Thermochromatium tepidum ATCC 43061: one gene and its partners. The protein of the gene in region 1 binds, or shares a complex with, the protein of each later gene. Links are inferred from orthologs where the notes say so. Each region holds a gene or a part of one and is shown on either strand. Other genes may lie near its edges.

Region 1 (3,128 bases):
GCGACCTGAGCAGCGAAGGGCGTGCTCTTGCGCGAGCCGCGGAAACCCGAGCCGCCGGAGGTCGCCCAGGTCAGGGTGTTGCCCTGCCGATCTGTAATGGTGATGATGGTGTTGTTGAAGGAGGCGTGGACATGGGCGATTCCGTCTGCGACCTGCTTCTTGACCTTTTTTTTCGTGTTGCGAATCGGTTTAGCCATTCGACTTCAATCCAAGTTCATCTGGCCGAGCGCAAGGCGCTTAGCGTTTGATCGGGCGACGCGGACCCTTGCGGGTCCGGGCGTTGGTGCGGGTGCGCTGACCACGCAGCGGCAGCCCACGACGATGACGGATGCCCCGGTAGCAGCCGAGATCCATCAGCCGCTTGATGTTCATCGACACCTCGCGCCGCAGATCGCCCTCGACCGTGAACTTCGCGACCTCATTACGCAGCCTGTCGATTTCTTCTTCTGTAAGGTTCTGGACCTTAGCGGTACGCGCGATACCTGCCGCATCGCAAATCAGGCCCGCGCGGGTGCGACCGATGCCGTAGATCGCGGTCAGCGCGATCACAGCGTGTTTTTTGTCTGGGATATTGACGCCGGCGATACGGGCCATGTCTACAAACCCCTTAATCCTATAAGGCTCAGCGGGTAAATTGCACAGTTTATCAAACGGTTTATTTAGGTCAACCAAGAATCGATCAACCCTGGCGCTGCTTGTGACGTGGATCGGAACAGATCACACGCACCGAGCCATTGCGCCGAATGATTCGGCAATTTCTGCACAGCTTTTTGACGGATGCACGCACTTTCATGTTTTTCTCTCCCAAAACCGCGTCCACGTACGACAGGCGGTGTTTGCAATGAACCGACCGTCCGAGAGCGACTCCGGACGGTCGCCGCGCTGGACGCGGTCTACCAAGATTTGTTGACGGCCTCAGCGCAGCAGTCCGCCGCCCGGTGCCTTCAGGTTGGCCTTCTTCATCAGCCCTTCGTACTGGTGCGACATCAGATGTGCCTGCACCTGCGCCATGAAGTCCATGACCACGACGACCACGATCAGCAGCGAGGTACCGCCGAAATAGAAGGGTACGTTGTAGCCAACGATCAAGAACTCTGGTAGCAGACAGACGGCGGTGATGTAGATGGCACCAGCGGCGGTCAGCCGAGTCATGACGCCATCGATATAACGCGCCGTCTGCTCACCCGGACGGATGCCTGGGATGAAGGCACCCGAGCGCTTGAGGTTGTCTGCCGTCTCCTTTGCGTTGAAGACCAAGGCGGTATAGAAGAAACAAAAGAAAATAATCGCCGAGGCATAGAGCAGCACATAGATCGGCTCACCGGGTGCCAGCTTGGAGGTGAGCGTGGCGATCCAGCGCAGATCCTCGTTGCTACCGAACCACTGCCCAAGCGTGCCCGGAAACAGGATGATACTAGAGGCAAAGATCGGCGGAATCACACCGGCCATGTTCAACTTCAACGGCAAGTGCGTGCTCTGCGCCTGGATCATCTTGCGCCCCTGCTGGCGGCGCGCATAGTTCACCGTGATGCGCCGCTGACCGCGCTCGACGAAGACCACGAACGCCGTCACGGCGAGCGCCATGGCGAACAGCGCCAGGACACCCAGTACGTTCATCTCGCCGGTGCGCGCCAACTCCAATGTGCCGCCGAGCGCCGCCGGCAACCCAGCGACGATACCGGCAAAGATGATCATCGAGATCCCGTTGCCGATGCCGCGCTCGGTGATCTGCTCGCCGAGCCACATCAGGAACATGGTCCCTGTCACCAGCGACACGGTCGCGGTGAACACGAAACCCACCCCCGAGTGCACTACCAGGGCAGCACCTCCAGCCGTCTGACCCTGTAGCGCCACCGAGATACCGATCGCCTGGAAGGTCGCCAGAAATACCGTGCCGTAACGGGTGTACTGGGTGATCTTGCGCCGTCCGGACTCGCCTTCTTTCTTGAGCTGATCGAGCTGTGGCACCACCGAGGTCATCAATTGCACGATGATCGAGGCCGAGATATAGGGCATGACACCAAGTGCGAACAGACTCGCGCGCTGCAGGGCCCCACCCGAGAACATGTTGAACATGTCCAAGATCGAACCCTGATTCTGCTCGAAGAGGATGGCCAGCGCCTCTGGATTCACCCCCGGCACCGGGATGAAGGTACCGATGCGATAGACGAGCAGGGCCCCCAATAGAAACATCAGGCGCTGACGCAACTCGGTCAACTGCCCCATCCCACCGAGTGCCCCTACCATGGATCCAGCGTTTTTAGCCATCCGTCTCAAGCCCTTGGGTTAGTCTTCGATCGTGCCGCCGGCGGCCTCGATCGCGGCGCGCGCGCCCTTGGTCACACCCAGACCACGGATGGTCAGGGCACGCGTGACCTCGCCGGAGGCGATGATCTTGGCGCTCTTGACTGTGCGGTTGATGATCCCGGCGGCCCTGAGCGTGTCGAGGTCGACGACCTCACCCTCGACCAGATTCAGCTCGTTGAGGCGTACCTCGTCCTTCTCCAGCGCCTTGCGCGACCGGAAACCGACCTTGGGCAGACGCCGCTGCAAGGGCATCTGACCGCCCTCGAAACCGACCTTATGAAACCCGCCGGCACGGGCCTTTTGCCCCTTGTGGCCACGGCCGCAGGTCTTGCCCAGCCCGCTTCCGATCCCGCGTCCGACACGCTTGGCGGAGGGACGGCTACCCGGATCGGGCCGCAGATCATTGAGTCTCATCTCAGGCTTCCTCCACGATCTTGACCATGTAGTGCACGGCATTGACCATGCCGCGCGTACAGGGCGTATCCTCGACCTCGACAACCTGGTGCAGGCGACGCAGACCCAATCCACGCACGCAGGCCTTGTGCTTCTCCAGGCGCCCGTGCACGCTGCGCACCAGCTTGACCTTCATCATCTTTTTGTCGGACATCGCTTACCCCAGGATCTCTTCGATACGCTTGCCGCGCTTGGCGGCCACGGTCGCTGGATCGCTCATGGTGCGCAGACCATTGACAGTGGCGCGCACGACGTTGGTCGGGTTGTTGGTGCCAATGCACTTGGCAAGCACGTTCTGCACACCAAGCACCTCGAACACGGCACGCATGGCACCACCGGCGATGATACCAGTACCCTCGGAGGCCGGC
Region 2 (3,069 bases), 670 kb from region 1 along the record:
GTCTCCCATTCCGACTGGCCATAGACGGCGTAGTCGACGCCACAGAGATCGATCAGCTGCTCGAAGCGGAAGTCGTCGTGATCTCGCAGCATCTGGGCCGTATCGAGCAGACGCTCCGCGGGCGCAATCAGGGTCAGCTCGCCGAACGCATCGATCAGCTCGAAGCCCGGTTCGGCAAAGTGCGCACGAATGGAGGCGGCAAGCGTATCCAGCCTGGCGTTGCGGGTCAGGATCTGTGTCACCATGGTCTCTGAACCAGGACTTTAGCGGGCAATGGTATTGGTGCGGCGGATCTTCTCCTGCAATTGCAGGATGCCGTAGAGCAGTGCCTCAGCCGTCGGAGGACAGCCAGGGACATAGACATCGACTGGGACGATGCGATCGCAGCCGCGCACTACCGAATAGGAATAGTGATAGTAACCACCGCCGTTGGCACAGGACCCCATGGAGATGACCCAACGCGGCTCAGCCATCTGGTCATAGACCTTGCGCAACGCCGGCGCCATCTTGTTGACGAGGGTCCCGGCCACGATCATGACATCCGACTGACGCGGGCTCGGGCGGAAGATGATGCCGAAGCGGTCGAGATCATAACGCGCGGCACCGGCGTGCATCATCTCGATCGCGCAACAAGCCAGCCCGAAGGTCATGGGCCAGAGCGAGCCGGTACGCGCCCAGTTGATCAGCTTGTCGGCGGTCGTGGTGACGACGCCTTCTTCAAGCAAGCCTTCTATTCCCATTCCAGGGCCCCCTTCTTCCACTCATAGATGAAGCCAACGACCAGGATCCCGAGAAACACGACCATGGCCCAGAAGGCGAAGAGGCCCAGCTCACCGAGCGCAACGGCCCAGGGAAACAGGAACGCGATCTCCAGATCGAAGATGATGAACAGGATAGCGACTAGATAGTACCGGACGTCGAATTTCATGCGGGCGCTCTCGAACGCCTCGAAGCCGCATTCGTAGGGGGAATCCTTTTCGCTATCGGGACGCCGTGGACCAAGCAGATAGCCCATGACCAGCGGTCCCGCGCCAACTAGTATCCCGACCAGAATGAAGATCAGGATCGGCAGATAGTTGTCGAGCACTCTGTCCTCTCTCTAGTCATTTTTTTAATGCTGCGGCCGAATCGGGAGTCTAGTGCAGGGGTTAGCGCGATGTCAACCCGAGCATCAATTCAAATTATTGTTTTTTCAAACTGTTAGGCAGAAAACCATGCCACAAAAAAACGGCATACCACTTAAACTATGGTATGCCGTTTGTTATTGGTGCCGACGGCCAGACTCGAACTGGCACGGCTTGCGCCACTACCCCCTCAAGATAGCGTGTCTACCAATTTCACCACGTCGGCTAGGGCTTTCGCTCAATCACTCGTTGGCATCGAACTTAGCTTCTGTTTGCTGCGGCGCCTTCTGCACCGGAGCCATAGGTATATCAGATACAGCTGATTCACTCGATAGGGCGGCCCCCGGAATCGGGGGGACATCCGAGTTCGGAGACATTGTCGCTGAGTCAACCGCTGCATTCGGGACAACAACCGCCTCACCGATTTTATCCATCAATCCAGTCGGCTTACTCGCCTGAGCCGCATAATAGGCCAGCGCCATACTGGTCAGAAAAAATAGCGTAGCCAGGATGGCCGTGAGCCGCGTCAAAAACGAACCCGAGCCTTGGGCACCAAAAACGGTCGCCGAGGCACCACTGCCGAAGGCTGCACCCGCGTCTGCGCCCCTCCCGTGCTGGATCAGTACCAGACCGATCAGACCAAGCGACAAAAAGACTTGGAGGACTGTCAGAATCGTTTGCATGCGCTACTCAATTGAACAAAGCGTCTCACGCCGCCATCTCTCCTGCCCGGCAGATCGCCAGAAATTCCTCGGCCACCAACGAGGCGCCGCCGATCAAGCCACCGTCGATGTCTGGCATCGCCAGCAAGTCAGCGGCGTTCGACGGCTTTACACTGCCGCCGTAGAGGATTCGCATCTTTTCGGCGATTGCGCCTCCATGCGCAGCGATACGGCGACGGATAAAGGCATGGACCTCTTGTGCCTGTTCGGGCGTGGCCGTCTTTCCAGTCCCGATCGCCCAGACCGGCTCATAGGCGATCTCGATTTGACCAATGGAGTCAATGCCGTTGGCCTCGATGATCGCGTCGATCTGTCGCGCGATCACGGTCTCCGTGACCCCTTGCTCACGTTGTTCGAGCGTCTCGCCAACACAGAGAATGGGCGTCATGCCAGAAGACACAACCATCGCCAGCTTTTTAGCCACCACGGCATCGGTCTCGCCATAGTATTGGCGACGCTCGGAGTGTCCGCAGATCACATAACGGCATCCGAACTCGCGCAGCATCGCAGCCGAGATCTCGCCCGTATAGGCGCCGCTCGCCTCGGTGCTGACGTTCTGCGCCCCGAGACGGATGGGGGTTCCGGACAGCAAACGCTGCCCGAGCTCTAGAAAGACGAAGGGTACGCAAACCGCTATTTCGGTCTTCGTCATTCCAGTCGAACCTTCGATGACACCCTGGATCAGCGATTCGGCGCCGGCACGGGTGTTGTTCATCTTCCAGTTACCTGCGATCAGAGGCTGGCGCATGACGATACGGCTCCCTGTTCTGCTCAAGGCGAACTCGCTCAAGGCGAGCCAGCGATTATAGACACTTTCGCGCGTTCCGCAAGGGCCCTGTAGGGGCAAATGAGCAATGTCTGCCCCTAGCAGGTTAAAATGCCCGCTTTGCGTTCAAGCAGAGGATTATGGAAAGGCGGATCGAGATGAGCGGCCAGGAAGTATCGAGCGGCTAGAGGGGTCCAGCACGTGCTGGATGGGGTGCTTAGCCAGCGGCAGGTGGGGGACAAGCTCGGCTTGAGCGTTCGGCAGGTGTGGCGGCCGTTGCGCCATGAGCGCCAAGGGGCGAAGGGGCGCCCCACCGGACCCGGCGCGTCATGGGTTCGGGTTGCAGGGTGACATGGGTAATACCGAAGTCATGCCTCAAAAGGGCGTGACTCTGTTCCAGGATCTCTTCCCAGGCGGCCAAATCAGGGACCACCAGATGGGCCGTCAGCACTGGCAG
Region 3 (3,560 bases), 1.2 Mb from region 1 along the record:
GGGCATCGGCAAGACCACGCGCCCCGGTCCCGGCATTGGCGTTGCCCGCGTTGACGAGCAGATAACGCGGTGCGGCCTGGTGCAGATGATGACGCGCCAGGGTCACAGGCGCAGCACAGAAGGCATTGCGGGTGAAGACGGCGGCGGCCGTCGCACCTGGCGCGAGCTCGATCAGGAGCAGATCGTCGCGCCCCTGATAGCGGATACCCGCCCCGATGGTCGAAAGACGCACGCCGGGGATCGGCAGAAGGGACAGATCGATCTTGCGCTCGCTCATGACGTCATCCCGCCCCATCAGTCGACCTTGCCACAGCAATGCTTGTATTTCTTGCCCGAACCGCAGGGACAGGGTTCATTGCGCCCGATCTTCCGCCCCTCGCGCACATAGGGTTGATGGTCTTCCTTGTCCAGCTCACCCGCCGGATCGGATGATCCATGGTCGCCCTCTCTTCCATCGCCAAAGCCAGTGAAGACCTCGTGTTTGAATTCAAAGCCCTTGGGCTCCGGGGCGCGCCGAGCCGCAAACTCTGCGTCCATGTCGGCGTGGATCTCGAGTTTGGCAAGCGTCGTGACCACGTCCTGCTTGATGGCCTCGAGCATCGCCGAGAACATCAAAAACGCCTCGCGCTTGTATTCCTGCTTGGGGTTCTTCTGGGCATAACCGCGCAGATGGATACCCTGACGCAGATAGTCCATGGCGGCCAGATGGTCCTTCCAGTGGCTATCGAGCGTTTGCAGCATGACCGCGCGCTCGATCTGACGCAGATTGGACGCACCGATCAAGGCCTCACGCTCCTGATAATTCTTGAGCACAGTGTCGTGAATCCGCTTGCGCAAGGTCTCCTCATGTAGATTCTGATCCTCGTCAAGCCAGGTCTGGATCGGCCAAGTGCCGCCGAAGTGCTGGGCAAGCGCCTCGGAGAGTCCGGCAATGTTCCATTGCTCCTCCAGGCTGTCGGGCGGGATATAGGTGTCGATCAATCCCTTGAGGACATCGGCGCGCATCGCCGCGACGGTCTCGGAGACGTCGACCGCGTCCATCAGATCGCGCCGCTGACGGTAGATGACCTTGCGCTGGTCGTTGGCGACGTCGTCGTATTCGAGTAGCTGCTTGCGGATGTCGAAGTTGCGACCCTCGACCTTGCGCTGGGCATTCTCGATCGCCTTGGTCACCCAGGGATGCTCGATGGCCTCGCCGCGCTGCATCCCGAGTCGCTGCATCATCTTGGCGACACGGTCGGAGGCGAAGATGCGCATCAGGTTGTCTTCGAGCGAGAGATAAAAACGCGAGGATCCCGGATCGCCCTGACGACCCGAGCGCCCGCGCAGCTGGTTGTCGATGCGCCGCGACTCATGACGTTCGGTCCCGATCACATGCAGGCCGCCCGCGGCGATGACCTGCTCGTGACGGGCCTTCCAGGCGGCCCGGATCGCCGCGCGATCGGCATCGGGTCCGGCCTGCTCCAGCTCGGCCTCCAGATTGCCGCCGAGCACGATGTCGGTCCCGCGACCGGCCATGTTGGTGGCGATGGTGACGGCCCCCGGGCGCCCGGCCTGGGCGATGATGCCGGCCTCGCGCTCGTGGTGCTTGGCGTTGAGTACCTCATGGGGGATGCCGGCCTTTTTGAGTAGGCCAGAGACGAGCTCGGATGTCTCGATCGAGGTGGTCCCGACCAGCACCGGCTGACCGCGTCTCACACAATCCTGAACATCGGCGATGATGGCCTCGTATTTCTCCTCCTGGGTGAGGTACACCAGGTCGCCGCGATCCTCGCGGATCATCGGCAGATTGGTCGGGATGACCACCACCTCTAGGCCATAGATCTGCTGGAACTCATAGGCCTCGGTATCGGCCGTGCCGGTCATGCCGGCGAGCTTGGGATAGAGCCGAAACAGGTTCTGAAAGGTGATCGAGGCCAGGGTCTGGTTCTCGGGTTGGATCGGCACACCTTCCTTGGCCTCGATCGCCTGGTGCAGCCCCTCTGACCAGCGCCGGCCCGGCATGGTGCGCCCGGTAAACTCATCGACGATGATGACCTGACCGTCGCGCACGATGTAGTCGACATTCCTCTGGTATAGCGTGTGCGCGCGCAGGGCGGCATAGACATGGTGCATGAGCACGATGTTGCTCGGGTCATAGAGCCCGGCCCCCTCTTCGAGCAGCCCGATCTCGACCAGCATCTGCTCGACCTTCTCGTGCCCCTCCTCGCTCAGATAGACCTGCCGGGTCTTTTCATCGACCGAGAAATCGCCCGGTCCAAAGTCCGGCTGTCCCTCTTCGTTGAGGATAGGTGGTTGGCGCTTCAGCTTGGGGATGAGGGTGTCGATCTGCTTGTAGAGCTCGGTCCCGCCCTCGGATGGCCCCGAGATGATGAGGGGGGTGCGCGCCTCGTCGATCAGGATCGAGTCGACCTCATCGACGATGGCGTAATAGAAATCGCGCTGGACCCGCTGCTCGGGCGCAAAGGCCATGTTATCGCGCAGATAATCAAAGCCGTATTCGTTGTTGGTGCCATAGGTGATGTCGGCGGCATAGGTCTCGCGCCGGGTGCAGGGGCGCAGATGACGATGGCCCTCACCGGGCCCCGGCTCGAACCCGGGATCGAACAGGTAGGACGCCAGGTCCGGGCCTAGCCCGCCCGAGGAGTTGATGACACCGACCGATAGCCCCAGGAAGTGATAGAGCGGCCCCATCCAGGCCGCATCGCGACGCGCCAGATAGTCGTTGACGGTGACGACGTGGACACCCTTGCCCGGCAGGGCATTGAGATAAACGGCCAGCGTGGCGACCAGGGTCTTGCCCTCGCCGGTGCGCATCTCGGCGATCTTGCCGCTATGCAAGACCAGGCCGCCGACGAGCTGCACATCGAAGTGCCGCATCCCGAGCACGCGCTTGCTGGCCTCGCGCACCACGCCGAAGGCCTCGGGCAGCAGGTCGTCGAGGGTTGCCCCCCCGGCCAGACGTGCGCGGAATTCGGCGGTCTTGGCCGCGAGTGCCTGATCCGAGAGCGCCGCCAGCTCAGGTTCGAGCGCGTTGATCCGCGCCACCGTCTTCATCAATGACTTGACCAGCCGCTCGTTGCGGCTGCCAAAGAGCTTCTTGAATGGATTGAACATCGCGGGATTCTTTGGATAAAAGGAGGCCTTTCGCAGAAGGCGACGGATGATAACGGATTTGGCCGCAACCCGACGCCCGGCGGATACGCCCGAGGCGACCCGGGCGTTTGGATCTCGATGGAGCAGTCAGCGTAACAGCTCGGCGCTGGCCAGACGCTGGGCCGGCTGGCTGCGCAGATAGGGCATGGGATCGATGGGATACCCGTTGCGGCGCAACTCGAAATGCACATGGGGACCGGTCGCCGTCCCGGTTGAACCGACGGTCGCGATCTGCTGGCCCTGTCTGACCAGGTCACCTTCGCGCACCAAATTGGTGCTGTTGTGGGCATAGCGCGTCACCAGGCCATCGCGATGCTGAATGTCAACCAGATTCCCATAGCCGGTGCGCCAACCGCTGAGGACCACGATCCCATCGGCGACGGCCAGGACGGGACTGCCGCGCT

The links.
Region 2: secY (region 1) and secG share a complex: the UniProt entries of both Escherichia coli proteins name them as parts of the sec protein translocase complex. The link is inferred for Thermochromatium tepidum ATCC 43061 from one-to-one orthologs.
Region 3: the proteins of secY (region 1) and secA are in contact, whole or in part, in a crystal structure (PDB 3DIN), measured with the Thermotoga maritima proteins. The link is inferred for Thermochromatium tepidum ATCC 43061 from one-to-one orthologs. Residues at the interface, in WP_004081795.1 of Thermotoga maritima: Glu108, Gly109, Glu110, Glu111, Ala236, Glu237, Arg238, Arg239, Ile240, Thr241, Ile242, Gln243, Tyr244, Ala245, Arg246, Arg247, Val248, Thr249, Gly250, Arg251, Arg252, Val253, Tyr254, Gly256, Ala257, Ser258, Thr259, Tyr260, Leu261, Pro262; in WP_004082002.1 of Thermotoga maritima: Glu261, Ala262, Arg263, Lys300, Ala301, Arg302, Thr303, Ile304, Ile305, Leu323, Tyr324, Asp325, Pro326, Val329, Ser330, Tyr333, Ile336, Lys340, Phe345, Val349, Glu363, Phe364, Tyr374, Ser375, Gly376, Gly377, Glu393, Ile395, Thr482, Ser483.

What each region holds. Positions count from the first base shown.
Region 1 is NZ_CP039268.1:1,579,491-1,582,618, forward strand. The notes cover bases 93-3,069. They hold secY (preprotein translocase subunit SecY), read right to left. Parts: upstream 2,269-3,069; coding sequence 916-2,268; downstream 93-915. Other genes in these bases: rpsK (30S ribosomal protein S11), read right to left, coding at 93-197; rpsM (30S ribosomal protein S13), read right to left, coding at 238-594; rpmJ (50S ribosomal protein L36), read right to left, coding at 680-793; rplO (50S ribosomal protein L15), read right to left, coding at 2,287-2,721; rpmD (50S ribosomal protein L30), read right to left, coding at 2,723-2,914. Also shown: more of rpsK, read right to left, coding at 1-92; more of rpsE, read right to left, coding at 3,070-3,128. UniProt on the Escherichia coli protein: The central subunit of the protein translocation channel SecYEG. Consists of two halves formed by TMs 1-5 and 6-10.
Region 2 is NZ_CP039268.1:906,180-909,248, reverse strand. The notes cover bases 88-3,005. They hold secG (preprotein translocase subunit SecG), read right to left. Parts: upstream 1,808-3,005; coding sequence 1,367-1,807; downstream 88-1,366. Other genes in these bases: E6P07_RS04205 (cation diffusion facilitator family transporter), read right to left, coding at 2,830-3,005; tpiA (triose-phosphate isomerase), read right to left, coding at 1,833-2,594; E6P07_RS04225 (NADH-quinone oxidoreductase subunit A), read right to left, coding at 731-1,087; E6P07_RS04230 (NuoB/complex I 20 kDa subunit family protein), read right to left, coding at 264-740; E6P07_RS04235 (NADH-quinone oxidoreductase subunit C), read right to left, coding at 88-245. Also shown: more of E6P07_RS04235, read right to left, coding at 1-87; more of E6P07_RS04205, read right to left, coding at 3,006-3,069. UniProt on the Escherichia coli protein: Subunit of the protein translocation channel SecYEG. Overexpression of some hybrid proteins has been thought to jam the protein secretion apparatus resulting in cell death; while this may be true it also results in FtsH-mediated degradation of SecY.
Region 3 is NZ_CP039268.1:422,320-425,879, reverse strand. Bases 95-3,503 are described here. They hold secA (preprotein translocase subunit SecA), read right to left. Parts: upstream 3,118-3,503; coding sequence 295-3,117; downstream 95-294. Other genes in these bases: E6P07_RS02015 (M23 family metallopeptidase), read right to left, coding at 3,244-3,503; argJ (bifunctional glutamate N-acetyltransferase/amino-acid acetyltransferase ArgJ), read right to left, coding at 95-277. Outside these bases: more of argJ, read right to left, coding at 1-94; more of E6P07_RS02015, read right to left, coding at 3,504-3,560. UniProt on the Escherichia coli protein: Required for protein export, interacts with the SecYEG preprotein conducting channel.